One region of the Pararhizobium sp. DWP1-1-3 genome, then DNA from elsewhere that is predicted to be linked to it. Evidence: riboswitches for the same ligand, from Rfam matches in the RefSeq annotation. Region 1 holds a riboswitch; each other region holds the start of a gene.
The links. Region 1 has a riboswitch for cobalamin ahead of nrdH (glutaredoxin-like protein NrdH). Riboswitches for the same ligand answer to the same signal wherever they lie in the genome.
Positions count from the first base shown of each region.

Region 1 (7,744 bases):
CAACCTGCGCTCCATTCCCGTCACCGATAGCATGTTCACCGGCTTCTTCGGCTCCGGTACGCTGCTCGGCATTCCCTCGCTGATCTGGTGGACGGTCATTGCCATCGCCGCCGGGCATCTGATCTTCCGTGAGACCCGGTTCGGCGCTCATGTACTGGCGACCGGCGACAACGCCCGTGCTGCCAGCGTCTCCGGCATTCCCGTGCCGCGCATCCGGCTTGCCGTGCTGGTGATCAGCGGCGCGCTCGCCGGTCTTGCCGGTCTGCTCTATGCCGGCCGTCTTCAGGCGGCAAAGTATACGCTGGGCGAAACCGACCTGATGACGGTGATTGCCGCGGTCATCGTCGGCGGCACGCTCCTGAACGGTGGCAAAGGCTCGATCGTCGGCGCGCTCGTCGGCTCGCTGATGATGGGCATGCTCAACAACGGCCTGATCCTGATGGGGCTTTCCGTGTCCGACCAGATGATCGTCCGTGGTCTTATCATTCTCGCCGCAGTCGCCGTATCGCTGCGCGAAAAGCTGCGCTGAAGAAAGGATACCCCATGTTTCTCGACGTTCTGCGCCGCCGCAACCCGAAACTCCTTGAAGCCGCGATCGCGCTGCACCGGCAGGGCAAGATCCCGGCCAATGCCTATGTGCTGGATCTCGATGCCGTCGAAGCCAATGCCGGTGTGCTGAAGACAGAGGCCGACCGGCTCGGCCTTAAGATATTTGCCATGACCAAGCAGGTCGGCCGCGCCAGTTCATTCTGCGCGGCCGTGCAGCGGGGCGGCATCGACCGGTCCGTTGCGGTCGACATGGCCTGCGCCCGCGCCACCCACCGGGCAGGCCTCCGCGTCGGCCATCTCGGTCATCTGCAGCAGGTTGCCCGCCATGAAGCCAAAGCCGCTGCCGCTGCCTTCCGCCCGGACTACTGGACCGTCTTCAACGATGAAAAGGCGAATGAAGCCGCTGAAGGCGCCAGGGCGGCGGGTTATGTGCAGGACCTGCTTGCCCGCATCAAGGCCGAAGGGGATACTTTCTATCGCGGCCATGAAGGCGGCTTCGATGCGGCCGATGTCGCTGATGTGGCCGATGCTTTCGACGCGCTGGATGGCGGACGGTTTGCCGGGATCACCACGTTTCCGGCGCTGCTGTTCGACCACAAGAGCCGCAAGGTTTTGCCGACGCACAATCTGGCAACGCTGACCAAGGCTGCCGAGGCGCTGGCGAAGGCCGGGCGCACCGGCATTGAGGTCAACGCGCCGGGCACCACATCCTCGGTTCTCTTGCAGGGCTTGGCCGATGCCGGGGCGACGCAATGCGAGCCCGGCAACGGCCTGCACGGCACGACGGCGCTGCATGTCGTGGAAGACCTGCCCGAGCTTCCAGCCGTCTGCTACCTCACCGAGGTCTCTCATCTGTCCGCCGGCAAGGCGTATTGCTTCGGCGGCGGCTTCTACATCGACCCGATCTTTCCGGACTATGACGTCAAGGCGATCGTCTCTGACGAGCCGACGGTCGCGGCATCGTCGCTGCGCAGTGTCGAAGTGCCGCCACCATCGGCCATCGACTATTACGCGATGATCGATGCTGGTGGACCGAAGGCGCCGAAGCCCGGCGACACCGCCGTCTTCGGGTTCCGCGGGCAGGCCTTTGTCACCCGCGCCTATGTCGTCGGCGTGTCTGGAATATCCAAGGGTTTGCCGAAGGTCGAAAGCATCGAGAACGGTTTCGGCGAACCTCAATCCTGGCCGGTATAGGAGAATGACCATGAACACTCAGGCCCCTGTGCTGCAGCTCAAGGACATCCGCAAGAATTTCGACGCCGTTGTCGCCATCGAGAATTTTTCGCTCGATATCTATCCCGGCGAAATCGTTGCCCTCGTCGGCGATAACGGTGCCGGCAAATCGACGCTGATCAAGATTGTTTCCGGCGTCTATGGCCCGTCCTCCGGCACGATCACCATCGAGGGCGAGACGGTCGCGATGTCCAGCGCCACCATGGCCCGCTCGCACGGCATCGAGGTGGTCTATCAGGATCTGGCGCTGGCCGACCAGCAGACGGTCTATATGAACATGTTCCTCGGACGCGAACTCACCAACGGCATCGGCCTGCTCGATCGCAAGACGATGATTTCGGAAACGGAAAAGCTGGTGAAGGAACTCGACGTGCGCATCCCCTCGGCGCACGCGACGATCCGCGATCTGTCCGGCGGCCAGCGTCAGGGCGTTGCGATTGCGCGGGCCACCCGCTGGGCAAAGAAGCTGATCCTGCTCGACGAACCCACGGCGGCGCTCGGGGTCGCGGAAACCGCGAAGGTCGAGGAAATCGTGCAATCGCTGAAGTCGCGCAATATCGGCGTGCTGATCATCAGCCACAGCCTCGATCAGGTGTTCAAGCTGTCGGACCGGATCTGCGTTCTGAGGCGTGGCAAACAGATCGGCATCCGCAGGACTGCGGAGACCAACAAGAACGAGATCGTCTCGATGATCACCGGTGTCAGCTGACGCCGGGACTTACGCCGTCTTGACAGCCAGCGTGTTTGCCTGCGCTGGCCCATAGGCCCGCATGAATGTCCGCACGGCATTGCGGGCCGCAATGTCCAGTTCTGCTTCCGTCGGCGTGACGCCAAACAGCGTGCTCATCTGCAGGTCGGCATTGACCAGTGCCAGAAATTGACGCGCCGCAACGTCGAAATCGTCTGCCTGCAAAAGGCCCTTGTGGGCGAGCCGGGCAAAAAGTGCGGCCAGTGCCGTGCCGATCTTGCCAGGGCCATGCTGGCGCCAGCTTTCGAACAGGTGCGGATAACGCTCGCCTTCGGACTGGACCAGCTTGCGCAGGAATTTTCCATCCTGGTTGCAGATGCAATTGTGGCTGAGGCGCACGGCAAAGGCGACGAGATCGTCTTCGAGATTGTCCGGCTTCTCGGGAAAGGTTGAGAGAGTGGTGAACAGCATGGCGTTTGCCCGGTCCATCACGTCCTCGACCACGGCGGTGAACAGGTTCTCTTTTTCGCGATAGTGGTTGTAGACGGTCTGACGCGAGACGCAGGCTTCGGCGGCGATCTCGTCGATGCTGGCGCCGGTAAAGCCTTGACGGCAAAAGACTTGGGCGGCGGCTTCCAGAATGGACTTGCGCTTGGCACATTGCCCGCGCTGGCTATGCACGGACATTTTCGGCACTGTGTCATGATTGGTTTTCATCGGCCGAAGATAATGCCTCTTGACGTTTTAGACAATGGTGTCTAATTTTACAGCTCTGTCCAATAATATTGACACGGCTTGCCAAGCAGGCGTCCTCCCAAGCACCGCGCGCCCTTGGCAACGATCACGGTGAACTCCTGAGAGCAACGCGGCGCCAGACCGACCCGGTTTTGTGCGGCCGTTTTCTGAAAGATGCCCCCCATGACGTCCTCCTTCTTCCGGACTGCCCTCATCCTCGGCCTGTTGTCGGCCATCGGCCCGTTTGCCATAGACATGTACCTGCCGGCGCTGCCCTCGATCGGGCAGGACCTTGGCGCCGAGAACCATATCGTGCAGCTGAGCCTGCTCGCCTTCTTCGTCTCCTTTGCGGTGGCGCAGCTGGTCTACGGTCCCCTGTCCGATATGTGGGGCCGCAAGGCGCCGCTCTATATCGGTATCGGCATCTTTGCGCTCGCCAGCATCGGCTGCGCATTGGCAAGCGATATCGAAACGCTGATCGCCTTCCGCTTCCTGCAGGGGATCGGCGGAGCTGCCGGCATGGTCATCCCGCGCGCCATCGTTCGCGACATGCATACCGGCGTGCAGGCCGCCCGGCTGATGTCGCTGTTGATGCTGGTGTTCAGCATCTCGCCGATCCTGGCGCCGCTGACCGGCAGTGCCGTCATCGAGTTCTACGGCTGGCGCGGCGTGTTCTGGGCGGTGATGATCGCCGCCTTCATCGGCCTCATCCTGCTGGCGACGCAATTGCAGGAAACCCGCCTGAGGGAGCACCGTGCCGGGAGTGGCCTGCGCAGCGCCATGGCTGCCTACGGCCTGCTGCTCAGGGACAAGAATTTTCTGACGCTGACCTTCATCGGCGGCCTCGGCATTTCCAGCTTCCTCGTCTATCTCGCCAACTCGCCCTTCGTGCTGATCGACTATTACGGCCTGTCGCCGACGCAATACAGCTTTGCCTTCTCGATCAATGCCGTGTCGTTCTTCGCGGTATCGCAGGCGACCGGCTGGTTCGGCGAACGGTTTGGGCTCGTCCGGGTCATGCGCATCGCCGTTGCAGCCTTCGCGCTGACCATGGCGGCGATGGCCATCGTCATGAGCCTCGGCTTCAACCAGCTGCCGGTGATGGCCGCGTTCCTGTTCGTCGGTTACGGCTTTCTCGGTCTGGTCATTCCGACCAGTGCGGTATTGGCGCTGGAAGACCACGGCGAAATCGCCGGCACGGCATCGTCGCTGATGGGAACGCTGCATTTCGTCACCGCCGCCGTCGCCATGGTGATCGCCTCGGTGTTCTTCGACGGCACGGCCGTTCCGATGGCCACGGGCATCGCGCTCTGCGCCGTCGGCGCGCTGCTGCTCACCCAGGCCACCATCGGCCGCCGCCGTGCAGCTGCCGCTGCCGAGTGATAGGTGGTTCGTCGTCCCGGCCGGTCCAGACGGGCGCCCGGCGGCCCACGCGCGTGGCTCATTACTGATACCGGGGCCACTGTCCCGGGCGGCTGCCCCACTATCCACAGCCGATTGCCGTGGCGGGCATTAACTCCCCATTATCCACAAAGCTGCAAAAAATATGCACCGCAAGGCATGTTTCCGATGTCTACACATTGACGTTATTTTCCTGTCGTATACTATATCTAGTGTTAAAGGTTCCTCCAAATCGCAAGGTAGGGAGGCTAAGAGGGAATGCGGTGCGCTTGGCCATAAAGGCAGGCAAAACCGGAGCTGCCCCCGCAACTGTAAGCGGCGAGCGTCTGTTTCATTTCAGGTCACTGAAGCATCAGGCTTCGGGAAGACGGAATGGACGCCACGACCCGCAAGCCAGGAGACCTGCATTGAACAAAACGTCCACGGGCGGGGTGCCCGGAAGGTCGCGTGATGTGCAGCGGAATGATTCCGCTTTGGATTGCGTTCTTCCGATGCCCGCCAAAAAGGCTTCGGGGTGAAGGCATGTCAGTCAATCGAATTCGCAGACCAAGATATGCGGGATCGGCGGCGCAGGCCTAACCTCCCGCAAGTATCGCAATACAAGACCCCACGATCGGATCCGCGTGCAGCGGCTCGGAGCCTTTCGTGTGCCAGCAATATCACAGACCACGAGGACCATCATGAACATTACCGTCTACAGCAAGCCTTTCTGCGTCCAGTGCACCGCGACCTATCGCGCGCTCGATCGCGAAGGCATCGACTATCAGGTCGTCGACATTTCCAAGGACGAGGACGCCTTCGCGAAGGTGATCGGCCTCGGATACCAGCAGGTTCCGGTGGTGATTGCGGGCCAGGACCATTGGGCTGGATTCCGTCCGGACAAGATCAACGCGCTGTCCTGAGCGCGGCCTGAGTGCGGGTGGACAAGCGATGGGCCTGATCGTCTACTATTCCAGCCTGTCGGAAAATACCCATCGCTTCGTCGCCAAGCTCGGTTTGAAATCGGCCCGTATTCCCGTCAGCAGTGGCGCGGAAACGCCCGATGTGCGCGAACCCTTCGTCCTCATCCTGCCGACCTATTGCGGCGATGACGGCAAGGGGGCTGTTCCCAAGCAGGTGATCCGCTTTCTCAACAACGCGGACAACCGATCCCTCATCCGGGGCGTGATCGCCGCCGGCAACAGCAATTTCGGCGAGACGTTCGGTCTCGCGGGCAATGTCATCTCGGATAAATGCCGGGTGCCGTACCTCTACAGGTTCGAGCTTCTGGGCACGGACGAGGACGTCGCCAATGTCATCAATGGATTGGAACGATTTTGGACGTCTCAACGCTCGAACGCCCTTTGAAGGTCACTGAACAGGCGATTGACTATCACGCGCTGAACGCGATGCTGAACCTCTATGACGACGAGGGCAGGATCCAGCTGGACAAGGACAGGCTGGCGGCGAAGCAGTATTTCCTCCAGCACGTCAACCAGAACACCGTGTTCTTCCATAATCTGCGGGAGAAGCTCGATTATCTGGTGACCGAGGGCTATTACGAGCGCGAGGTTCTCGACCAGTATTCGTTCAACTTCGTGCGCGACCTCTACGATCACGCCTATGCCAAGAAATTCCGTTTCCCGACCTTCCTCGGCGCCTTCAAGTATTACACCAGCTACACGCTGAAGACCTTCGACGGAAAACGCTATCTCGAGCGCTACGAAGACCGCATCTGCATGGTGGCGCTGGCGCTGGCGCAGGGCAACGAGGCGACGGCCCGCGACATGGTCGACGAGATCATTTCCGGCCGCTTCCAGCCTGCAACGCCAACCTTCCTCAATGCCGGCAAGAAGCAGCGCGGCGAGCTCGTTTCCTGCTTTCTGCTGCGCGTCGAAGACAATATGGAATCGATCGCGCGCGGCATCAATTCAGCGCTGCAACTGTCCAAGCGCGGCGGCGGCGTTGCCCTGTCGCTGACCAATATCCGCGAGGCCGGTGCGCCGATCAAGCAGATCGAAAACCAGTCGTCCGGTATCATTCCGGTGATGAAGCTGCTGGAAGACAGTTTTTCCTATGCCAACCAGCTTGGCGCCCGCCAGGGGGCAGGGGCCGTCTATCTCAACGCCCATCACCCCGATATCATGCGCTTTCTCGATACCAAGCGCGAAAATGCCGACGAGAAGATCCGCATCAAGACGCTGTCGCTCGGCGTCGTCGTGCCCGATATCACCTTCGAGCTGGCGAAGAACAACGAGGACATGTATCTGTTTTCACCCTACGACGTGGAGCGCGTCTACGGTGTGCCGTTCACCGAAATCTCGGTCACGGAAAAGTACCGCGAGATGGCGGACGATGCCCGCATTTCCAAGAAGAAGATCAAGGCGCGCGAATTCTTCCAGGTTCTGGCTGAAATCCAGTTCGAGAGCGGCTATCCCTACATCATGTTCGAAGACACGGTGAACCGGGCCAATCCGATCGCCGGCCGCATCACCATGAGCAATCTCTGCTCGGAAATTCTGCAGGTGAGCGAGGCCAGCGAATATAATGACGACCTATCCTACGAGCATATGGGCAAGGACATTTCCTGCAATCTCGGCTCGCTGAACATTGCCGCCGCGATGGACAGCTCCGATTTCGGCAAGACCATCGAGACGTCGATCCGGGCGCTGACCGCCGTTTCCGACATGAGCCATATCTCCTCGGTGCCGTCGATCGAGAAAGGCAATGACGACAGCCACGCCATCGGCCTCGGCCAGATGAACCTGCACGGCTATCTCGCCCGCGAGCGCATCCACTACGGCTCGGACGAAGGCGTCGATTTCACCAATATCTATTTCTACACGGTGACCTACCATGCCATCCGGGCATCGAACCGGATCGCCGTCGAGCGCGGGTCGAGCTTCAAGGGTTTTGAGAACTCGAAATACGCTTCCGGCGACTATTTCGACAAATACACCGAGAAGGAATGGGTGCCGGCGACCGGGCGTGTCGCCGAACTGTTCGAGACCGCCGGCATCCACATCCCGACGCAGGAAGACTGGCTGGCCCTGAAGTCGGATGTCATGGCGAGCGGCCTCTATAACCAGAACCTCCAGGCCGTGCCGCCGACGGGATCGATCTCCTATATCAACCACTCGACCTCCTCGATCCATCCGA
Region 1 is NZ_JAFCTR010000008.1:8,005-15,748, reverse strand. It holds gene ACP7BS_RS17075 (ABC transporter permease) at 1-529, shown strand, start outside; gene ACP7BS_RS17070 (alanine racemase) at 544-1,743, shown strand; gene ACP7BS_RS17065 (ATP-binding cassette domain-containing protein) at 1,754-2,491, shown strand; gene ACP7BS_RS17060 (TetR/AcrR family transcriptional regulator) at 2,501-3,157, opposite strand; gene ACP7BS_RS17055 (multidrug effflux MFS transporter) at 3,389-4,588, shown strand; cobalamin riboswitch at 4,809-5,030, shown strand; gene nrdH (glutaredoxin-like protein NrdH) at 5,287-5,508, shown strand; gene nrdI (class Ib ribonucleoside-diphosphate reductase assembly flavoprotein NrdI) at 5,537-5,953, shown strand; gene nrdE (class 1b ribonucleoside-diphosphate reductase subunit alpha) at 5,923-7,744, shown strand, end outside.

Region 2 (7,744 bases), on a different contig from region 1:
GTTGCCTGGGCAAAGACGTAGGGCGCGGAAAAGGCAAACAGCTTGCCGAGCAGCGCGCCCATGAACAGCGACGCAAAGAACAGGCCGCCGCGAAAGCCGGAACCGATGGAGACCGCCGAGGCGAGGGATTTCATCAGGAACAGGCCGATCAGCATCGGGATTGCCGGCGAACTGGCGAGATTGAGATGCAGGGCACCGTGACCGGCCGAGAGCACCTGGGGCGACACCAGTGCCAAAAGGCCGACGACGATGCCGCCGAGCGCCGGGCGCGCGGGAGCGGGGATAAAACTGCGTCGGGCAAGCCCCTCGATGAGCGAGACGCCCTTCATCAAGAGGATGCCCATGGCAGCGCAGAAGCAGCCGAGCAGCAATGCCGGCAGATAGTCGGCCGGAACGACGGCGCCGAACTGGCCGACATCGATGGTGAAATCGCCCGCATACAGCCATCGGGCCACGAGATTGGCGATCAGGGCGGAAACGACCACCGGCGTCAGCGACACGATCGTATAGGTGCCGATGATCAGCTCGAAGGCATAGAAGGCACCGGTCAGCGGCGCATTGAACGCGGCGGCAATGGCGCCGGCAGCGCCGCAACCGACCAGGGTGCGCAGATCCGAGCGGCGAAGCTGCAGCGAGATGCCGAGCTTGGAGGCGATGCCGGACGCCAGCTGCGTGTAACCGGCCTCAAGCCCGACGGAGGCACCAAAGCCGTTGGAGATCAGGTTCTGTATCGCGACGACGATGCTGTCGGTGAGCGAGAGACGGCCGCCATGCAGGGCGTTGGCCTCGATCGGATCGACCATCGGCTTCTTGCGCCAGGATGCCAGAAGCATCATCACCAGGCCGAGAATGATCCCACCGGCCACCGGCGCGATCAATACGGAAATTTCGCCCTGCAGATTGCTGGAACTCAGCCTTTCGTCATCGGCAATGCCGAAGATCAGGCTGTGCAGGCGGCTCGATATGATGCTCATCGCGGTGACGGCAAGACCCGACGTTACACCGACGATCATGCCCGCGACGACCAGGCCGAGTTCGCTCCGCCGCGCAAAGGCCCGCATCCGCCCGAGATCGAAAAGCAGCGAGAGATAGCCGAGCCGCCGCAGGTTAAGTTTCGGAATCATCTTCAGCTTCATTGCCTGGCCATCCTGTCTCTGCGCCGTCGTGGGCATTTCCGCTTTTCTTCGAATTGCGAAAACCGCCTGTCTTTTTTTCTACGCAATTTCGGACGCAAAACCGCTGCGCACTTCCGCTGGAATTGCTCTAGAAGGCATGGTCTGGGAGATCAAGCTTAGTCTTGCCGAGGCCGCGCCAAACCATGGCGGCGAGAGAGTGCCGCAATTGACTTGATCCAGGCGAGCGCCTAATCATCGGTCATTGGATGGTTCCCGATATGCCGTTGCATGTTGGGAGTAAATGGGAATGCGACGGGCCGGACCCAGACCGGGCGTCCTTATCGCAGCCGACCCCGCGACTGTAGAACGGTCAGGGTTCGCCATCCGGGAAAGCCGATGTTTCCGGACTGTCCGCATTCGCGGCAGCGGTAAGGATCGGCCCAACCGGAAAAGCCACTGGAGTAGCATCACGATCTGCCGGGGCCGGACGCCTCTAAATCTACGAATCGTCCGCCTCTTCGTGATATCAGTCGATTGCGGTGACGCAATCTGGCGCAAAAACTCCGGGAAGGCGAGGCGGGCCCGTTCGTCCCTTTTGGGGCGTGGCGCCGTGAGCCAGGAGACCTGCCATCCTCAAGGGCCCCGTCTTCGATAGGGCTCGCCCAATCCAGGGAGAGATACTCCCGATGCCAGCACGGAGGTTGTCATGGCTTTATTATCCCGTTCCCGGAACGGCCTGTTTCGCGTTGCCGCGAATGCCGCTTTGCGTGACCCAAGGGTTCCTGTCCTTTCCGGCGCGCGCTGAGGCCAGGATCTTTTCATGACATCGATACTGTCAGGCAGCGTGCTGGTTCTGGGCGGCGCCCGTTCCGGCAAATCCGCTTTCGCCGAAAAACTCGTGACGGCGTCGGGTCTGCGCATCCATTACGTCGCGACCGGAAGGGCCTGGGACGGCGATATGCAGGCAAGAATTAGTGAGCATCGCGATCGCCGCGGCGCCGATTGGCAGACCCATGAGGAACCACTCGACCTTGCCGGCTGCCTGAAGGCGATCGATGCGCCTGATCGCATCGTTCTAATCGATTGCCTGACGCTCTGGGTCACCAATCTGATGATGGAACATCGGGATATCGCGGCGGAATTTGAACGGCTTGCGGCCTATGTGCCGCAGGCCAAGGCCAAGCTGGTCTTCGTTTCGAACGAAGTCGGGCTGGGCATCGTGCCGGAGAACCGGATGGCGCGCGATTTTCGCGACCATGCCGGCCGGCTGCACCAGATCATTGCGGAGATATCCGCAGACGTCTATTTTATCGCGGCTGGATTGCCGCTGAAAATGAAGGGTTGATCCATGACTATTGAAAAGGCCGCCCACGGCAAGATCCCGGCGACCGTCATCACCGGCTTTCTCGGTGCCGGCAAGACGACGATGATCCGTAACATCCTGCAAAATGCCGGCGGCCGGCGCATCGCGCTGATCATCAACGAATTCGGCGATCTCGGCGTCGATGGCGACGTCTTGAAGGGCTGCGGCGCCGAAGCCTGCAGCGAGGACGATATCATCGAGCTGACCAATGGCTGCATCTGCTGCACCGTCGCCGACGATTTCATCCCGACGATGACGAAGCTGCTCGAGCGCGAAAACCGCCCCGACCATATCATCATCGAAACGTCCGGTCTGGCGCTGCCACAGCCGCTGATCGCCGCCTTCAACTGGCCGGATATCCGCACGCAGGTGACCGTCGATGGCGTCATCACCGTCGTAGACAGTGCCGCCGTCGCTGCCGGACGCTTTGCCGACGATCATGACAAGGTCGATGCGCTGCGCGTCAACGACGACAATCTCGATCACGAAAGCCCGATCGAGGAACTGTTCGAAGACCAGCTGACCGCTGCCGACCTGATCATTCTCAACAAAACCGACCTGCTCGATTCGACCGGCCTTGCCTTTGTCCGCAACGAGGTCTCTTCGCGCACCAGCCGCAAGCCGACGATGATCGAGGCGAAGAACGGCGAGGTTTCCGCCGCCGTCCTGCTCGGCCTCGGCGTCGGCACCGAAAGCGACATCGCCAACCGCAGGTCCCATCACGAGATGGAGCACGAGGCCGGTGAAGAGCACAGCCATGACGAATTCGACAGCTTCGTCGTCGAACTGGGTTCGATTGCGGATCCGGCCGCTTTCATCGAAAAGCTGAAGCCGATCATTGCCGAGCATGACGTGCTGCGCCTGAAGGGGTTTGCGGACATTCCCGGCAAGCCGATGCGTCTGCTGATCCAGGGCGTCGGCGCCCGCATCGACCAGTATTTCGACCGCCCCTGGGCTGCCGGCGAAGTGCGCCGCACGCGCCTGGTCGTCATCGGCCTGCACGACATGGATGAAGCCGCCGTGCGTGCCGCGATCGCTGCGGCGGTTTGAGGGCGCTTTGACCGGGCGAGACCATAACCCCTCCCCAACCCCTCCCCACAAGGGGGAGGGGCTTGGACTGCGTTTGCCGCGCCTTTCGTGGCTGTTTGAGCCGTTCGGAGTACGCTTCTTGGATGAGGTTACCGGGTTTGGCATAAGGGTTCGGCAGATAAGCCCCGCCCCCTTGTGGGGAGGGGTTGGGGAGGGGACTTTGCCCAGTCTCAAGGAGGTAACATGCATCTCCTCCTAGCCCAGAAAGGCACGATTACCGACGGCGAGGAGGCGATCGATCTCGGCCAGTCGCCGGCCGATATCCTGTTCCTGTCGGCAGCCGATACCGAGCTTTCGTCGATTGCTGGCGCGCATCGCACGCGTGGAGGAAAGTCGAGCCTGCGGGTGGCAAGCCTTCTGACGCTCAAGCACCCGATGTCGGTCGATACCTATGTCGACCGCACCGCCCGGCATGCCAGGCTGATCATCGTTCGCCCGCTCGGCGGCGCCAGCTATTTCCACTATGTGCTGGAGGCGCTGCATGCAGCCGCCGTCACCCATAAATTCCAGATTGCCGTGCTGCCGGGCTGCGACAAGCCCGATCCGGGGCTGGAGCCTTTTTCGACCGTTTCCGCTGAAGACCGCAACCGCATGTGGGCCTATTTCACCGAAGGCGGCGCCGACAATATGGCGCGGCTGCTGCGCTATGCCGAGGCGCTGATCGACGGCGCGGAAAAACCGGAATCGGCAGCACCGCTGATGAAGGCGGGGATCTGGTGGCCGGGGCAGGGTGTGATCGGGGTCGAGGCTTGGAAAAAGGCTGTTGGGTTTAGTGCTTTCGGCGAGATACCCCCCTCTGTCAGCTCTGCTGACATCTCCCCCTCAAGGGGGGAGATCAACGCGCGGCTTACACGCCAATCCCAAGCGGAATTTGAGATTGCGGAACCTGATGTGGGAATGCGGGAGCGTGCTCCAGCGATCTCCCCCCTTGAGGGGGAGATGCCCGACAGGGCAGAGGGGGGTATGCCTCCGAGAAACAAGAGCATCCCATCCCATTCGACGGTGGTAGCGGGAGAGGGGCTCGAACCCCCGACCGTTGCCCTCTGCTTCTACCGGGCGTTGGTCCAAAGCGGCGAAACAAAACCTGTCGAAGCCTTGATCGAGGCGCTGACCGCCGAAGGGTTGACGGTGCTGCCGGTGTTCGTGTCCAGCCTCAAGGATGCCGTGTCGATCGGTACGCTCCAGGCGATCTTCGGCGAGGTGCCGCCTACCGTGGTGATGAATGCGACGGGGTTTGCTGTTTCCGCTCCCGGCGCCGACCGCAAGCCGACCGTGCTTGAATTTTCCGATGCGCCGGTCCTTCAGGTGATTTTTTCCGGCTCGTCACGATCAGCATGGGAAGCCTCGCCGCAGGGCCTGATGGCGCGCGACCTGGCGATGAACGTGGCGCTGCCTGAGGTCGATGGCCGTATCCTGTCGCGGGCCGTCTCGTTCAAGGCGGCGGCAGTCTATGACACCGATGTCGAGGCCAATATTGTCGGCCATGAACCGCTGGCCGACCGGGTCGCCTTTGCCGCCAAGCTGGCAGCCAACTGGGCGAGGTTGCGTCAGGCCGCGCCGGCTGAGCGCCGTGTGGCGATCATCATGGCGAACTATCCCAACCGCGACGGGCGGCTCGGCAATGGCGTCGGCCTCGATACGCCGGCCGGTACGATCGAAGTGATGAAGGCGATGGCGGCCGCCGGCTACGGCATCGATTCCATCCCCGCCGATGGCGATGCGCTGATCCGGCATCTGATGGACGGTCCGACCAATTCGGCGCGGGCGGATTGCGAGATTCGCGAAACGCTTTCACTGAATCAATACGACGCTTTCTTTGCATCTCTTCCTGTTCAGATTCAGGCTGAGGTGACCGGCCGATGGGGCGAACCGCAGAACGATCCATTCTTCCGGGACAGCTGCTTCGCCCTGCCGCTGACGCGCTTTGGAAAAACGCTGGTCGGCATCCAGCCGGCACGTGGCTATAATATCGATCCGAAGGAAACCTACCATTCGCCGGACCTCGTGCCGCCGCATGGTTATCTGGCCTTCTACGCGTATCTCCGCCGTGAATACGGTGCCCATGCCATTGTCCATATGGGCAAACACGGCAATCTCGAATGGCTGCCGGGCAAGTCGCTGGCGCTGTCGGAAACCTGTTATCCGGAAGCGGTGTTCGGCCCGATGCCGCATCTCTATCCGTTCATCGTCAATGACCCGGGCGAAGGCACACAGGCCAAGCGCCGCACCAGCGCCGTCATCATCGATCATCTGACGCCGCCGCTGACGCGGGCCGAATCCTATGGTCCGCTGAAAGACCTGGAAGCGCTGGTCGACGAATATTATGACGCGGCAGGCGGCGATCCGCGGCGTCTCAGGCTGCTCAGCAAGCAGATCCTCGAACTGGTGCGCGATATCGGCCTCGATCATGATGCCGGCATTGCCGGTACGGACGGCGAGGACAAGGCGCTTGAAAAGCTCGATGCCTATCTCTGCGACCTCAAGGAACTGCAGATCCGCGATGGCCTGCATGTCTTTGGCGTGGCACCGGAAGGCCGCTTGCTGACGGATCTGACGGTTGCCCTGGCCCGCGTGCCACGCGGGCAGAGCGAGGGCGGGGACCAGAGCCTGCAGCGGGCGATCGCGGCGGATGCTTTTCGGGGAACCCCCTCCCCAACCCCTCCCCACAAGGGGGAGGGGCTTAACCCAGCGCGCGTTTCCGACCCCCATAGACCCACTGTTCAAGACATTGGGGTTGCTACGGCTGCAAAGGTTGGAGATGGGCAGACGGGCGAGCCGCAGATTAGTCCCTCCCCCTTGTGGGGAGGGGTTGGGGAGGGGTTCTTTTCTTTTGACCCGCTCGACTGCGTCCTCTCAGATGGTTGGCTTGGCCCCAAGCCGGCCATCCTTGCCGAAGTCTCGGACGCCCCATGGCGCACCGCCGGAGACACCGTCGAGCGCATCGAACTGCTGGCCGCTAGGTTCGTCTCGGGCGAATTGCAGTGCCCTGACGGCTGGGCTGCCACTCTCGCCGTTCTGCACGAGATCGAAGCCCGCCTCAAACCCTCGATCACCCAATCCGGCCCCGCCGAAATCGCCGCCTTGATGACCGGTCTCGACGGCCGTTTCGTTGCGCCTGGCCCTTCCGGTGCTCCGACGCGCGGGCGGCCGGATGTGTTGCCGACGGGGCGCAATTTCTATTCGGTCGACAGCCGCGCCGTTCCGACGGCGGCGGCGTTCGAGCTCGGCAAGAAATCGGCGGAGTTGTTGATCCGCCGCTATCTGCAGGATCATGGCGACTGGCCGACATCCTTCGGGCTCACCGCCTGGGGCACGTCGAACATGCGCACGGGCGGCGACGATATCGCCCAGGCGATGGCCCTGATCGGCACCAAGCCGGTCTGGGATATGATGTCGCGGCGCGTTACCGGCTACGAGATCGTGCCGCTGGCCATGCTTGGCCGTCCGCGCGTCGATGTCACCTTGCGGATTTCCGGGTTTTTCCGCGACGCCTTTCCCGAGCAGATCGCCCTGTTCGATACGGCGATCCGCGCGGTTGGCGGGCTCGAAGAGGATGACGCCGACAACATGATTGCCGCCCGCATGCGCGCGGAAACCAAGCGGCTGGAGGCTGCCGGCGTTCCCTCAAAGGACGCGTCACGGCGGGCGTCCTACCGTGTCTTTGGGGCCAAGCCCGGCGCCTATGGGGCCGGGTTGCAGGCGCTGATGGAAGAGGGCGGCTGGGATAATCGCGCCGATCTTGCCGATGCCTATCTCACCTGGGGAAGCTACGCCTATGGCGCCGGCGAGGACGGCAAGGCGGAGCGCGGACTTCTGGAAGCGCAGTTGAAGACCGTCGAAGCCGTCGTCCAGAACCAGGACAACCGCGAGCACGACCTGCTCGACAGCGACGACTATTACCAGTTCGAAGGCGGCATGAGCCTGGCCGTCGAGCAGATGGCCGGCACGCGGCCGGTGATCTATCACAACGACCATTCGCGCCCGGAGAAGCCGGTGATCCGCTCGCTGGAAGAAGAGATCGGCCGGGTGGTGCGCGGCCGCGTCGTCAATCCGAAATGGATCGAGGGCGTCATGCGCCACGGCTACAAGGGCGCCTTCGAGATCGCCGCCACGGTCGATTACATGTTTGCCTTCGCGGCAACCACCGGCGCCGTGCGCAGCCACCATTTTGAGGCCG
Region 2 is NZ_JAFCTR010000001.1:600,094-607,837, forward strand. It holds gene ACP7BS_RS02990 (chloride channel protein) at 1-1,124, opposite strand, end outside; cobalamin riboswitch at 1,366-1,761, shown strand; gene cobU (bifunctional adenosylcobinamide kinase/adenosylcobinamide-phosphate guanylyltransferase) at 1,936-2,460, shown strand; gene cobW (cobalamin biosynthesis protein CobW) at 2,464-3,528, shown strand; gene cobN (cobaltochelatase subunit CobN) at 3,751-7,744, shown strand, end outside.
Region 2: it holds a riboswitch for cobalamin, as region 1 does, so the genes downstream of both, cobU (bifunctional adenosylcobinamide kinase/adenosylcobinamide-phosphate guanylyltransferase) here and nrdH (glutaredoxin-like protein NrdH) in region 1, are expected to answer to the same signal.

Region 3 (7,744 bases), on a different contig from region 1:
TCATTGGGAATACCGATGTTCCGGGTCATTTCGTTCATGAATTTCCCCATATCTTGCTGAACGTTCATTCAATATAATCACATTTTTCTATCCGAAGGAATAGGTTGAGGCATCATCGATCCTTGAAGTTTGCCAATTGATGGCGACGTTGGGGAGGTTACTGGTTCGCGCTATTGTGCGAAGGGCGTATGCCAAAGCCTGATATTGTCATGCCGCGAGACGAGCGTGCTCGCTACAAAGTCTACTTTTCCAGTTCCGGATAAATCCGGTCGAGAAAGCCGGGACGCAGCTTTTCACCCATCATGCAATCGGTGGGCGGCGTCATTTGCACGGGGATAATCCGCATGCCCGAACCCTTGCGGCTGACCTCCATGACCAGTTTCTGGCGGATGGCGACGGCGAAATCTTCCGGCTGGTGAACCGGCAGAACGAAGGATCCGGGGCCGCCGATGACGCAATCGGCATAGTACCTGTCCAGCGAAACCGTGCCGCCGGACGGGCGGATGAGAATGGCAAGTCCGTTGATGACGATGCCGCTGGCAACGGCTGCGTTGCGGGCCGGATCGACCGGGGGGCCCAGATTGTTCGGCCCATCGCCGGAGATATCGACTACCCGGCGCATCGCATCGTAGGGGCTGGCTGATATCAGTTTCGATGCGAAGGTTATGGCGTTGGAGATCGATGTGCCGCGGCGGGTGAAAACCGGCCGGGAGGCAAGATGTTCGGCCAGGTCTGCGGCATCCTGTGCGTCGTCGATCAATTGCCAGTTGATGACGGAGGTTTCGTTGACGCTGCCTGCCCATTCGAAATAGCTGACGGCGATGCGGCCGTTGAGGCCGGCAGTGACCGCGTTGATGAAATCCGGATGACGCAGGGCCTCGACATAGCCCCTGCGCTGCACTTGCGCCTCTTCAAGATCCATCGACCCCGACATATCGACGGCGAGCACCAATGCGACATCCACCTGAGCGACGTCGGCGACAGGTGTTGCACTTGGGGTACCCGAAATCGTGAGAAACAGTGCAAGTGTTGTGAACATAAGGTCATCCAATCACTGCTAAGGATCGTATGAAACTAAAATGTAACACAAATAGTAGGTGAGGCGACCGTTCCGGATGCGGGCGACTTCAACAATCGGTGATTTGTACCGGCTGTCATTTTTAGTGAACTTTCGATCGACTGGAGTAAGCCTGCAATGCTTCTGAAAAACGATACCGACACGGTTATTATCGACCGGTTGCAGAAAGCGGCGTTCGGATATTTTCTGGAGTTCGTCAATCCCGAAAACGGCTTGATTGCAGATACCTCGTTGCCGGATGCTCCCTCGAGTATTGCTGCGACCGGCTTTGGCCTTTCCGCCTATCCCACCGGCGTTGAGAGAGGCTGGATGAGCAGGCAGGATGCTGCTGCCAGGACGCTGGTCACCTTGCGATTCTTTGCGCAAAGCCCGCAAAGCCGCAACAAGGATGCGACCGGCTACAAGGGGCTCTACTACCACTTTCTCGACATGAAGACCGGTCTGCGGACATGGCGCAGCGAGCTTTCGCTGATCGACAGCGCGCTTCTGATCGCCGGCATGATCACCGCGGCTGCCTATTTCAATCAGGACAATGAGGTCGAGACGGAGATCCGGTCTCACGTCGATATGCTCTATGCCCGGGCGAACTGGGCGTGGGCACTCGACGGCAAGGGCGCCTTGTGGCTCGGATGGAAGCCCCGGACGGGCTTTATGCCCTATCACTGGGAATCCTACAGCGAAGCGATCATTCTCTATACGCTGGCTCTGGCCTCGCCATCCTATCCGATCGGCAAGGAAAGCTATGATGCCTTTGCCGGGAAATTCGATTGGATGACGGTCAAGGGCAAGCCGTTCCTCTACGCCGGGCCGCTGTTCATTCATCTGTTTTCACATGCATGGATCGATTTCCGGGGCATCCGCGATGGGGCTGTCGCGGCGCATGATACGGATTATTTTGAAAACACGCGTCGTGCCATTGCCGTTCAGCGCGATTATGCGATCGCCAATCCCGGCAATTTTACCGGCTATGGTGCCGACACTTGGGGGCTGACATCCTGTGACGGCCCGCAGCGTCCGCGCCGTTTGCAGGATGGACGGCGCCAGCAATTTGCAGGCTACGCTGCGCGCGGTGCGCCGCTCGGGCCGGACGATGGCACGCTTGCACCCTGGGCACCGCTGGCATGCCTGCCGTTCGAACCGCAGGCGGCGATGTCGGCGACAAGGCATATCCTTTCGAGCTATCCCGACGTCGTTGACGAGGGCCGTTTTATCGGCAGTTTCAATCCCAGCGTTCCCGGCAAGACGGCTGAAGGGTGGATCAACAACCGTTGCGTCGGTCTTGACCACGGGCTGTTGGTGATGATGATCGAGAACTATCGCACAGGCCTTTACTGGAACATGCTGCGCGAAACACCGGTTATCCGGCGCGGCCTCAGACGGGCAGGCTTTTCTGGCGGATGGCTTTAAGGTAAACGGGCTGCCATGCGATGACGGGCGGCCCCTTTGGACGAAAATCGAAAATCAAGCAGTTTTTGCGAGGGCGATCGAGGGCAGGCAGAGGCCGCCACCGCCTGGCAGGCGGAGCATTTTCCGCAGGTTGCCGTATCGCTGGGGGTAAAAGGCGGCGATTTTCTGCCGGTCACCGAGGCATGGCGCCGTGATGGCGATATGGTCGCCGGCCTGCTGGACTATCAGAACCGTTTTGCCACCGGCATGGATGACCGCGTCAGGGCCGCCCATCTCATTTCCTTCTACAGCCATCATCTCAGCATCGCGGCTGCAGCGGTCTATCTGGGGACGATGCTCGTTCCGGACCTCAGCCCGGATGGCCTGGCGTTCCGTTTCGAGCCCGTCGTTCCGCACGATCGCATTTCCCCCATGGAAATGCGTCCATCCGATATCAGCCGTCTTCATTTTCGCTTGGAGCGTTTTGTGCGTGGCGACGACCGGGCATTACTGTTTCACGATCTATTTGTCGCAAGCGTCCTTCCGGTGATCGACGCGCTGCACGCACGCACTGGCCTCTCTCCTGTCGCGCAATGGCGGCTGGCGGCCGATGGCATTGCGGGCGCTTTCCTAGAGGTTGGTACAGCCTTGGGCGACGAGGAGCGCGCCATGGCTGAGGCACTTGCCATCATCAATAGAACGGGATCGCCGCTTTTCTCTAATGCCGTGCGCTATCAGCGAATTGAGGCTGTTTGCGATGGCGTTGCGGTCGAGCGCGTGTTCCGCCTGCGAAGCGGCTGCTGTCTCTACTATCGAACAGAGGGCGGGGATTTCTGCGATGTTTGCGTTCTTCTCGATACGAAGACGCAAAGAGACCGCCTGCACGCCCATATCGAGCGTACCGGCGGCCTCTGATTGCCGTTGCCGCGCAAGCAATGCCTGCGCGGCAACGATTTAGGCTCAGGCCGATTTCAGAAGCTTGTCGTTCAGGTAGCCGGAGATCACGCCGAGCACGATCCAGAATGCCAGTGTCGTTGCCAAGGCGGCGACCGCGAATTCCGCTCCGAGAACGGCCGGAACCGGGCTCGAAATATCAGACGGCTGCGGCGCACCATAGGCATGCGGTGCGGCGATCAGGACGAGCCCGATGATCTTTGCAAGGATTTCATCGCGCAGGACGATGAGATAGACCCCGGCGACAGCGAGAACGATGGTTGCGATCCACCAGATCTGCCGGTCATGCAGATCGGCGGCCGGAAAGCCCGGCAACTCCGGCGGCAGGCCGATGGCGGGCAGAAGATGAACCGTCAACCAGCCGCACGCGCCCCACACTGCGCCGTTGCGCAGGGTGATCGGATAGTTGAAGGCGAGACTGGCACCCGCGAGCAACAGGCCGAAGCCGGCGCCGGCCACCAGATTGGCAAGAAGCGTGCCGGAGAACCGGCTCATGCCGAACATGATGCCGCCCTCGTCTTCATGTTCGCCCTCATGGGCGTAGGCCGGCGTGACCGGCGACAGTGCCGACAGCATTTCGCCGATCACCGAAGAGTGGTTGAGCGACGAATGCTGCTGCTGGCCTTCTGTCGCCGCCGGCGGTTCGGCAGCGGGTTCCTTGACCTCATATTCCTCAGCATGAAGGATGAGCGGGACCACCCGCAATTCCTGCGCCGCCGTCATGAAGACGCCAGCGATCAATCCAGCCACCAATGCGGCCAGCAGTGTTTTGACAATCATTTGATACCCCCAAATTCAAGCGGAGCCGATCTCTCGTCAGTGCTCAACGCTTGTCGTGTTTCAATTCCTCAAGGCAAAAACCGCCCGATGCCAGAGCATGGGCGCAGCCCGCGGCCGCGCGATTTCCAAAAGGAAATCCGCCATCCGCTTCACCGATAGAATGTGGAAAGCCCTCAAGCCTTCCACGGCTCACATCAATGGCACGGGAAGCCGTAGGAATGGCGGACGTCGTGGGCGGTATCATGCAGCACGGCCGAATTGGCAAGGCCGGCGCCGAAAACCAGGAAGCCGCCGATCAACAGGGCGAGAATAGCCGTGGTAATGCGGTCGTTGAGCGAAAGCGGAACGCTTGAAACTGTAGTCGTAGCCATGACAACCTCCGTGATGGCGCGTGGGAAATATCCCACCAATTGGGCACCATGCCCCTCATCAACCGGCAGGTTTCCTGGCTCGCGGCGTCAGGCGCTTTCGCGCCAAGGAGCTTGTCTCACCTTCCCGGGGCAGGGGCCAAGGGCCCGTCGCCGCAGTGGTTTCTACCGGCTGCACATACCGGCATGACAAACTCTGACCGCTCTACAGTCGCGGGGTCGGCCGTGATAAAGATGCCCAGAATGGGTCCATCCGTCACGTTCCCATTTACTCCCCGAAAGCACCTCGCCGCCAGGGAACCAATTGATCCAACGATGATTATGCCGTCGCCCCGGTCATGTCAATTCAGCGCTGCGACCTACAATGACGCATTGTCTGTCTTGATTTTTTAGTACAATATCTAAATCTGATATGTAATGGATTGCCGAATACTCCCTGGTTGCAACTGGTTGCCTCGCGGTAACACTCCGTGGTTGTTTTTTTACGGAAAATACTCTTCTCAAATGATGGAACAATAGTTCTTTAGGAACCTTGGCATAGGGTAAACCGCGCTGATACGCGAAGAATCCTCCACAGAGAAAACCATGAACGCGGCGAGGTCCGAACAGGAATTCCAGAATATTCTTCGCCGCTTGGGAATTGCGCTTGACGCTTCTCAGATCGGTGTGTGGGAGCACGACACCCAGAAAGACGAAGTCGTCTGGGATCTGCAGATGCACCGGCTCTACGCGACTGGCAAGACCAAAAAGCGGGTCAAGGCGGAAGTCTGGATGAACGCGATCCATCCTGAGGATTTTGCTCAAGCCCAAGCCGACTTCGATCGGGCGATTTTGACCAAGGACGTTTATTGTTCGGAATACCGGATCATTCTGGCAGATGGCGAAACACGCTACCTGCGTTCGCGTGCCTATTGTTTTGAGGAAGACGGCCATATCACCTTCATCGGAGCCGAATGGGATGTCACAGCTGACGTGCTGCTCAATCGCGAACTGCGGCGGCAGAAGGCGATCGCCGAGGCGCGCGCTGTCGCGCTGGAAGCAACCACGGAGCGGATCGAATATGCAGCCGAGCACGATTACCTAACGGGACTTCCCAATCGCCGGTTCTTCGACCGGCGATTGGCGGAACTCGCCGGCGAGACCGGCCCCGAAAAGCTGGCGATCCTGCATATCGGCCTCGACCGGTTCAAGCAGATCAACGACACCGCTGGCCACGCAGCCGGAGACGACGTTTTGAAATCCTGCGCCCGGCAGATCGAAGCCGGCGTGCCGAAGAACTCGTTCATCGCGCGTGTCAGCGGCGACGAATTTGCGGTTCTGATCGCAAACTTTACCTCGCTGGATGATCTCAAACACCGCGCTGAGCAGCTGGCGCAGCAATTGAAGCAGTCTGTCTGGCATAATGATGAGGTCTTGCGGACCGGCGCCTCGATGGGGGTCGCGGCGGCGAGCGGCCGCAATATCGCCAGCCTGCTGGCGGAATCCGACATCGCGCTGCAACGGGCCAAAAAACTCGGACGGGGCAGGGTAGAAGTGTACTCGGCGCACTTGAAGGCGCAGCTCAACAACGAGCAGCGCGTCGGCCGGCAATTGGCGCATGGACTGGAGAAAGGGGAGTTCATTCCCTACTATCAGGCTCAGGTCAATGCGCGGACCCGGCGCATTGTCGGAATGGAGGTCCTGGCACGCTGGCGCCATTCAAAGCGCGGAATGATTTTGCCGGGCGAATTCATCAAGGTTGCGAGCAGTCTCGGCCGGCTAGATGACCTCGACGCTGCCATCCTGAGGGCGGCGCTCAAGGATCGGCAGGCCTGGATGCGGCAGGGTGTGCAGGTTCCGCGTATCGCGGTGAACGTTTCGGCCGCCCGTCTGTCGGATCCGCTTTTGATGGATCAATTAAAACATCTGGATATTCAGCCGGATATGCTGTCATTCGAATTGCTGGAAACCATTTTTCTGGACGATAGCGAGGATGAGGTGTTTTCCAATGTGGCCGGTTTGAAGGCCATGGGCATCGACATCGAGATCGATGATTTCGGCTCCGGCCACGCGTCGATCATCGGGCTGGTGAAGCTGAAACCGCGAAGAATGAAAATCGACCGGCAACTGGTGATGCCGACCACGACATCCCGCGAACAGACGCGTTTATTGCGTTCCATCATCGACATCGCCAAAGCGCTGCACATCGAAGTCATCGCCGAGGGCGTCGAGACGCTGGAGCACGCCAAACTTTTGACGCGCCTTGGATGCGATATCCTGCAAGGCTATGCGATCGCCTATCCCGTTCCGGCGGACGATATGCTGGCTCGGTTGATGCAGGACCAGGAACAGAGCCTCGTTGCGCAGTCCTGACGGCGTAAAACGTTTCCTGCTTCCTATTGTATCAACAGGTCCTGCATGGCGCCGATGATGCGGCGGTGCTGGTGCGCGTGGCGTGTTCGGATGCTGGTAGCGGCATAGACGGCCTGTTGAATATGGGGAGCGTCTGTGATCGGAAAGGCGGCGCCTTCGCGTTCGAGCCGCAAGGCAGTGCTACGGGTGACATAGGCAGCGCCGCCCAGCGTTTTAAGCAGACCGGTAATGGCGATATTCTGTCCAGAGGCCAGGGGAGCCGAGGACAGCTGCGGCAGGGCCAGACGATGTGCCCGGTCGAATGCCGGTGAATAGACGGCCTGGATGTATTTTTCGGGCAGTAACTCACTGACCGTCCGCGCCGTCGTGCCGACCAGCGTATAGGTCATGTCACCGATCCGCTCATAGTGAAGATCCGGCAGATAGTGTGGCGTATAGAGGATGGCGAGATCGAGATCGCCGGCCGCCAGATCACGGTTCATCTGATTGGAGTAATCGGTTTCCATATAGATTGAGGTCGTCGGCAGTTCGGTGCGGACGGCCGATAGCCATTGTCCGGCAAAGGCTTCGGCCAGATCATGCTGGATACCCAGCCGCATCGAGCGCTCGTAGGTGCCGGCGTTTTCCACCGCCCGCGTCGCCTCATGCCATTGGTGCTGTAGCGCCTTGGCATGATCGAGAAACCGCAGGCCGGATGCTGTCGGCACCGTGCCGCCCTTGTTGCGGATGAAGAGCTTGCGGTCGAACTGCGCTTCCAGCGCCTTGACGCGATGGGAAACCGTGGATTGCGTGATGTTCAACCGGTCCGCCGTGCGGTTGAAGCTGC
Region 3 is NZ_JAFCTR010000001.1:258,814-266,557, forward strand. It holds gene ACP7BS_RS01230 (aromatic ring-hydroxylating oxygenase subunit alpha) at 1-38, opposite strand, end outside; gene ACP7BS_RS01235 (DUF1194 domain-containing protein) at 242-1,039, opposite strand; gene ACP7BS_RS01240 (glucoamylase family protein) at 1,196-2,485, shown strand; gene ACP7BS_RS01245 ((2Fe-2S)-binding protein) at 2,522-3,379, shown strand; gene ACP7BS_RS01250 (CbtA family protein) at 3,425-4,198, opposite strand; gene ACP7BS_RS01255 (CbtB domain-containing protein) at 4,393-4,569, opposite strand; cobalamin riboswitch at 4,617-4,886, opposite strand; gene ACP7BS_RS01260 (bifunctional diguanylate cyclase/phosphodiesterase) at 5,152-6,918, shown strand; gene ACP7BS_RS01265 (LysR family transcriptional regulator) at 6,942-7,744, opposite strand, start outside.
Region 3: it holds a riboswitch for cobalamin, as region 1 does, so the genes downstream of both, ACP7BS_RS01255 (CbtB domain-containing protein) here and nrdH (glutaredoxin-like protein NrdH) in region 1, are expected to answer to the same signal.

Region 4 (7,744 bases), on a different contig from region 1:
CGCCGTGCTCTATCCCGCCTTGAAGGCGATGCTGGCGGATGGGCGCTTGTCTGGCAGCGAAGCCGCTTGCGCCATCGCATCCTGTGCCGAGGGCTATTCGTTCCCGACCAATCTCGACCGGGATCCACCGTTGGGCGGGCTTGCCCCCAAGACGCAGGCGCAGTTGATGCACGAAGCTCTGTCCGGCGGCTGGGAGGAAAGTGCATTCGTAGCGGCGCTTGCCGCGCAATCGGAGAAGAAGCTCAGCTAACGGACCGATGTCTTGCAATTTGAACTCCTGCCCGAATGCCGGGCGGGAGTTTTTTGGCATCGGCGATATCGAAATGGAGGAAAGACAATGAGCACTGACTATGGCCGTCTGGACGGCAAGATCGCAATCGTTACCGGTGGAACGCAAGGCCTGGGAGCGGCGATCGCGACGCTGTTTGCCGAGCGCGGCGCGGCCGGCATCGTCATCTGCGGCCGCAATGCCACCAAAGGCGAGGCCAAGGCGGCCGAGATCGGCAAGGCGACCGGAACCCGGGTCGTCTATGTGCAGGCCGATCTGGAAAAGGTCGAGGATGCGCGCAAGGTGGTTGCCGCCTGCGACAGGGAATTTGGCCGGGTCGATGCGCTGGTCAACGCGGCCGCGATTACCGATCGTGGCACGATCCTCGATACCAGCCCGGAACTGTTCGACCGGATGTTTGCCATCAATGTGCGCGCGCCGTTCTTTCTGATGCAGGAAACGATCAACGTCATGCGCCGGGAAAAAATCGAGGGGACCATCGTCAATATCGGGTCGATGTCGGCCATGGCCGGGCAGCCTTTCATCTCTGCCTATTGCGCGTCCAAGGGCGCGCTGGAAACGCTGACCAAGAACACGGCCTACGCGGTGCTGCGCAACCGGATCCGCGTCAATGGCCTGAACATCGGCTGGATGGCATCCGAAGGTGAGGACCGCATTCAGCGCGAATTCCACGGATCACCTGCCGACTGGCTGGAAAAGGCTGCGGTCAGCCAACCCTTCGGCCGCTTGGTCGATCCTGCGGAAGTGGCGCGCGCCTGCGCCTATCTGTCGTCGGCGGAATCCGGCCTGATGACCGGTTCGATGATTTGCTTCGACCAGTCGATCTGGGGTGCTTATGACGGATCGCCGCATCCGGTCGCGGCGATCTGACAAGAACCGGCGTGCCGCCTTGCAAACGGCGGCCCGCTATGGCCATATCGTTTCGTTCAGGTGCCTGCGCAAGCAGGAGAATCGGGAATCCGGTGAAAATCCGGGACGTGCCCAGCGCTGTAACGGGGACGGCTTTGCTTTTACGAATCTCTGAATCATTTCAGAGTTCTGCCACTGGATCTTCAATCGATCCGGGAAGGCGGCAAAACCGGATGATCCGCAGTCAGAAGACCGGCCTGACGAGATGGACCAGCCCCGCGCGGACGGCGGGAGGTTTCGCATTGTTGGGGATCAAACGATGCAAACTGAACCACAAGACCGCCTTGTGAGGGCGGACGCATTTTCATCGGACGAGCGCGCCGCCGTCTACCGCGCCATCGAAACCCGCCGCGACGTGCGCGACCAGTTCCTGCCGGCGCCCTTGCCGGACGCGCTCATCGGGCGGTTGCTCGCTGCCGCACACAGCGCGCCGTCGGTCGGCTTCATGCAGCCATGGAATTTCATCGTCGTCCGGGACGAGGACCGGCGCGCTCGTGTTTTCGAAGCCTTCCAGCGGGCCAACGAAGAGGCGGCGCTGATGTTCGAGGGCGAGGTGCGGGACAAATACCGGTCGTTGAAGCTTGAAGGGATCCGCAAGGCGCCCGTCAGCATCTGCGTCACCTGTGATCCGACCCGGGCAGGCAAGGTCGTTCTCGGCCGGACGCACAATCGGCGCATGGATGCCTTTTCCACCGTCTGCGCGGTGCAGAATCTCTGGCTTGCTGCACGGGCCGAAGGCGTCGGCGTCGGCTGGGTCAGCATTTTTCACGAACGCGACATCAAGGACGTGCTCGACATCCCCGGTCATGTCGACATCATCGCCTGGCTCTGCCTTGGTTATGTCGACACGCTCTATGCCGAGCCGGAACTGGCCGTCAAAGGCTGGCGCCAGCGCTTGCCGCTCAAGGATTTGGTGTTTTCCGATTGCTGGGGTGCGCGACCAGTCGATTGATCAGTTGGTCTGCTGTAGTTCCTGATATCCGGGGCCGGTTGGATGCCTGAGGTCGATCGAGGTTTCCTGCGAAGGCAGGAAGCTCGGGCCGACAACGCGAACCTTGTTGTCCTGCGGATTGTAAGGCCGGTCGGCAACGGGGGTCTTCACCTCGACCGGGTCGGCCTTCTTGCGGGTGCGAACCTCGATAACGCCTTTGCCGTCGTCCGGCGTGCTCTGTGGTATCGCCGTGCGTCCGGCGGGAGCGCAGCCGCACTGACCGGGCTGGCTGAAATCGCGGGTCTTGTAGGCGAAAGCCGACGGCAGGTCGGCATAGGGTTCGCCGGTGGCGGCGGAGACCATCTGGTTTGTCTCTTCGGTCGCCAAGGCATGATAGTAGAGCGCCGTCTCCGCTCCCGGACACCGCCGCTGGCAGGTTTCGGCATCGCGCTGGAAATCGGCCGGGGACGAGTTCGACGAGATCGGGAAGAACGCGCCGTCGCAGGTACGCACGCACATGGTGCGCAGGCTGCCCGGATAGTCCGCGCTTGGACCAAAGCCGTCATCCGGCGTGGCGAAGTCGGCGTTGCTGCCGCGCATGTCCGGCTCGTCTTCACTGATCGGCGGCAGATCGTTCAGGATGTTGCGGTGGGTTTCCGGTTCTTCGACGGCGGCACTGAGGACTTCATCCTCCTCCTCGGCGCAGCGATTGGCGGCAAGCGCTGCGTGGATGCGCCGCCGGGTGATGTCGCTGGCGCCCCCTTCCAGAAGATTCTGCCGACGGGCTTTCAGCGTTTCGAGATCCATCTCCATCTGAGAGATTTCGGCGTCGAGGCTGTAGCAGGCGTCTTCGTTCGGGCCACCGACAATGATGACGCTGCCGGAACTGCATCCCAGCCGTCTCAGATCGCTGCGCGCCTGCCGCAGATCCAGGTTCTGGCGGGAGATCGCGCTGGTGTAGTCGCGCAGATTGGCATTGGAGGCGACGATCTTCGGCAGGCTGGCAAGGCGGGCATTCAGCCGTTCGCACACAGCCGAGGCATCGGCCGTGGTCGTCATGACCAGAAGAAGCGGAGCGATCAGCGCCGCAAAGGATTTCGAACGGAAGGTCACGTGTTCCTCTCGCCTGAGCATACCGGCACGTGCCGGGTACGAAGGAACATCCTGCGCACTCTGACTTTGCCCTTATCATAACGTCATTCGACGGTGCTGCAACGGTTGCTGCATGGCAGCGTTAACGGCAGGCGGGAGTTTAATGCGAGGCGAGGCGGGAGAGCCACAATCGGCGGCTCTCCCGGGGCAAGGCAATTATGCCGCCCGGGCGGTTTCCAGGGACATTGGCCTTTCCAGCACCGATCCGCCGATTTCCGCGACGCTTTTCATCCGTTCCAGAAGGTCGGGCGTAACCTCCCAGGCAACGGCCACGGCGTAGACGGAACCGATCCGCTGCGGTTCGCCGATACGCTCGCCGGGGCAGCCCATCCGCCTGAACATGCGCTCCAGGAAGACATCGGTGACCGTGACGATGTGGCTGAGACCGGACGACAGCCCGAGTTCGCCAACGCCGCACATCAGTTCCGCCGCCGCAATCGTCACCTGATTGGAGCCGCGATCCTGCGAGATGGTCGGATCGATGCAGAAACGGCTGGATTCCCAGACGGACGCGCTGCGCACCTGCGGATTGTCACCAAGCAGGATCGGGAACGTGTCATCCAGCATGTTGGGTCCAAGCGTCGGCAGCAGCCGCAGCGCACCGCGCAGGCGGCCCGTCTGCTCCGAATAGGAGAGCACGTAGAGCGGATTGGCATCATCATAGTGATCGATCTCCCAGTCGCCGCGAAGCGAGACATCCCATTTCAACAAATCGTGAAAGACACGCTTGCGCAGCCGGAACATGGCGTCGAGATCGCGCGGATGCTGCTTGCCGGTGTTGCGATTGAAAATCCTGATCATTGTTTTGCTCCTGTGTTCGTATGCGAGGAGCAAATGCTGTCAGGGATCGCCGGCCGGCATAACTGTCGGTAGTGACAGGTTTCCAATGCACGCGGACAAGTTTCTCCTGACGGGAGGTCCGCAAGGACATCCCGTCAGGAGAAACAGGGGAGGTGATATCGGGCTGGCGCGCGCAGCGCCGCGTGGGGAAATCAGAACGTCGGAATGAGATCGCGACGGACGGCCTGGGCAACAGCCTGGGTATTGGAAACGACGTTCAGCTTTCGGCGGGCATTGGTCATGAAGAAGCGGACGGTGCGTTCGGAAATGCCGAGGATCGTACCGATTTCCCAATAACTCTTGCCGGCAGCGGTCCAGCCGAGCACTTCTGTTTCACGATGGGTCAACATCTTGGCACCATGCTCCGAAAGCTCAATCCGGCTGTCGTTTTCCAGAACGGATGCGTGGAAAAGATTGGCCAGCAGTTGAAAGTCGCGCAAATGGTTGCGCCGGTAGGCCGGCCACTCTTCTGCTGGGACATCGGCATGGATCGCCAAAAAGGCCAGGCGGCGTGTGGGTGTCGGAAGTGGCAACGTCACGCCGTCGATGCCAAGCCCCAATCGCACGGCGGCGGAAAAGAGCGGTTCACTTTCCGGATGAAGTTGGCGGGCGGCCGCCCAGTCCACCGGCCTGATGCCGCCCATGGTAAGCCGAAGGATAGGGTCGATCCGCCGAAATCCTTCATCGAGATAGGTTCTGGCCGCGCAGGTACTGAAGGTATGATTTAGCCGGTGAATCGCGAAGCCTGACGCCAGAACATCGACATCTGCGTACAGTAGATTTGCAATACAGAAAGTGCTGCGCATCAAGGCGAAAAACCGTTTTGCTTCAACGAGTTTCTCGTTTTCCATAATGTCCAGCAGGTCAAAGAATGCCTGTTGGTCAGTCATGTTGCAAATACCCTGTTATTTAAGGGAATTTACCATGATAATGATTTCTAGACTTTGTCTAGTGCAATCTTTGGTTAATAGAAATTTCTTAAATTTTACAATTTAAGATTGTTTTTTTGAGCAAAATTACATTTCGATTGAGCCGGCTTTAGCCGGCTCAATCGCGTTTAAATCAAGCCGGGTAGGAGGCTTCCACCACGGCCAGCGCTGCCATATTGACCACGCCGCGCGAGGTTACCGACGGCGACAGGATATGCGCGGGCAGGGCCGTCCCGAGCAGGATCGGTCCGACATGCAGGCTGTCGGTCATCGTCTTGACGACGCCGAGCGTGATGTTGGCGGCGTCGAGATTGGGGAAGACCAAGAGGTTGGCCTCTCCGGCCAGCGTGCTGTTGGGCATGACGCGGCGGCGCAAGGTTTCCGAAATTGCGGAATCGCCGTGCATTTCACCGTCGGCTTCGAGATCGGGGGCGAGTTCGCGGACGATCTGCATCGCCTTGCGCATCTTGAAGGCGCTTTCCGAATCCCGCGAGCCGAAGTTGGAATGCGATACGAGAGCCGCGCGTGGCGTAATGCCGAAGCGGCGGATTTCCTGGGCGGCCATCACCGTCTTCTGGGCGATTTCTTCCGCCGTCGGATCGAAGGTCACGTAGGTGTCGGTGAGGAAGGTGGCGCCGCGCTGCGAGATCAGCAGGCTGAGTGCCGAGAAGTCGAGCACGCCCTCGCGTTTGCCGATGATCTGGGAAACGGCGCGGAGATGAGCGCTGTAGCGGCCTTCGACACCGCAGATCAGCGCATCTGCTTCGCCACGGCGCACGGCAAGCGCGCCGATGACGGTCTGGTTGGTACGCACGATGGTGCGGGCTGCTTCCGGAATGACGCCGAGGCGGCCGACCAGCGCAAAATAATCGTCGACATAGTCGCGGAAGCGTGGATCGCCTTCCGGATTGACCACCTCGAAATCGACGTCCGGGCGAATGCGCAGGCCGTAGCGTTTGAGGCGGGTCTCGATGATGTGCGGGCGGCCAATCAGGATTGGCCGGGCCGTGCCGTCTTCGAGCAGCACCTGAGCGGCACGCAGGACGCGCTCGTCCTCGCCTTCCGAAAAGATCACCCGGTTCTTCTGGGCATTCTTGGCGGCGGCGAAGATCGGTTTCATGATGAAGCCGGAGCGGAAGACGAAGCGGTTGAGCTGGTCGAGATAGGCGTCGAAATCGGCAATCGGCCGGTTGGCGACGCCGCTGTCGGCGGCTGCCTTGGCGACGGCCGGCGCGATGCGCAGGATCAGGCGCTGATCGAACGGCGAGGGTATCAGGTAATCCGGGCCGAACACCGGCGTTTCGCCGGAATAGGCCCGGGCGGCAACGTCGGACGGTTCTTCGCGGGCAAGGGCTGCGATGGCGCGCACGGCCGCCATCTTCATTTCCTCATTGATCGTGCGGGCACCGCAATCGAGCGCGCCGCGGAAGATGTAGGGGAAACACAGGACGTTGTTGACCTGATTGGGGAAGTCCGACCGGCCGGTGCAGATCATCGCGTCGGGCCGGGCCGCACGCGCCAGTTCCGGCATGATCTCCGGATTGGGGTTGGCAAGCGCCATGATCAGCGGCTTTTCCGCCATCTGCACCAGAAGCTCCGGCTTCAAGACGCCGGCAGCCGAAAGGCCGAGGAAGACGTCGGCACCGGCAATGCTGTCGGCCAGGACGCGGTTGGCGCTGTCCTGCGCATAGATCGACTTCCACTCGTCCATCAGCACTTCGCGGCCGGTATAGACGAGACCTTCGAGATCGTGGACCCAGATGTTTTCGCGCCGGGCGCCGAGCGTCACCAGGAGATTGAGGCAGGCAAGCGCCGCAGCACCTGCACCGGACGTGACGATCTTCGCCTTGGCGATGTCCTTGCCGGCCAGTTCGAGCCCATTCAGAATGGCGGCGGCAACGATGATCGCGGTTCCATGCTGGTCGTCATGGAAGACCGGAATATCCATCTTCTCGCGCAACCGGCGTTCGACCTCGAAACATTCCGGCGCCTTGATGTCTTCCAGATTGATACCGCCGAAGGTCGGCTCAAGGGCCGAAATGACATTGACCATCTGCTCGATTTCGGGCGCATCGATCTCGATGTCGAAAACATCGATGCCGGCGAATTTCTTGAACAGGACGGCCTTGCCTTCCATCACCGGCTTGGAGGCGAGCGGGCCGATATTGCCAAGACCGAGGACCGCCGTGCCGTTCGACACCACCGCGACCAGATTGGCGCGGGCGGTATAGTCGGCGGCGGTCGAGGGATCGTCGCGAATGGCAAGGCAGGGGGCTGCGACGCCCGGAGAATAGGCAAGCGCCAGGTCGCGCTGGTTGCCGAGCGGCTTGGTCGGCTGGATCTCAAGCTTTCCTGGGCGTGGATAGCGGTGGAAGAACAGCGCCTGTTCATCGAGGTCGCCGCTTGCAGGAGCCGCTGGGGTCTTGGCCTTGTCGCCGGTGCTCATATTCGTATTCCCTACCTATTCGTCGCGGCTCTTTTTGCATGAAAAGGCGGCTCCGTACAGTTTCGAAACGGGCGTTTATCCCTGGTTTTCAGGAACAGGTGTTTCTCCGGCGTTACCGGTGGTTCCACAGGCTGTCATGCTCCTGAAACAAGAGTCTGTTTTTGAAGGCTTAGAAGAGAGGCACGATAGACCGTTGCGAGGCAAGATGACCGAGAAAGAGCAAGAACCCCGGCGTTTCAGGACCCTGT
Region 4 is NZ_JAFCTR010000001.1:733,050-740,793, forward strand. It holds gene ACP7BS_RS03605 (phytanoyl-CoA dioxygenase family protein) at 1-250, shown strand, start outside; gene ACP7BS_RS03610 (SDR family oxidoreductase) at 338-1,159, shown strand; cobalamin riboswitch at 1,200-1,413, shown strand; gene bluB (5,6-dimethylbenzimidazole synthase) at 1,458-2,150, shown strand; gene ACP7BS_RS03620 (DUF2865 domain-containing protein) at 2,151-3,263, opposite strand; gene ACP7BS_RS03625 (acyl-homoserine-lactone synthase) at 3,438-4,082, opposite strand; gene ACP7BS_RS03630 (helix-turn-helix transcriptional regulator) at 4,274-5,011, opposite strand; gene ACP7BS_RS03635 (NADP-dependent malic enzyme) at 5,184-7,496, opposite strand; gene ACP7BS_RS03640 (UDP-2,3-diacylglucosamine diphosphatase) at 7,702-7,744, shown strand, end outside.
Region 4: it holds a riboswitch for cobalamin, as region 1 does, so the genes downstream of both, bluB (5,6-dimethylbenzimidazole synthase) here and nrdH (glutaredoxin-like protein NrdH) in region 1, are expected to answer to the same signal.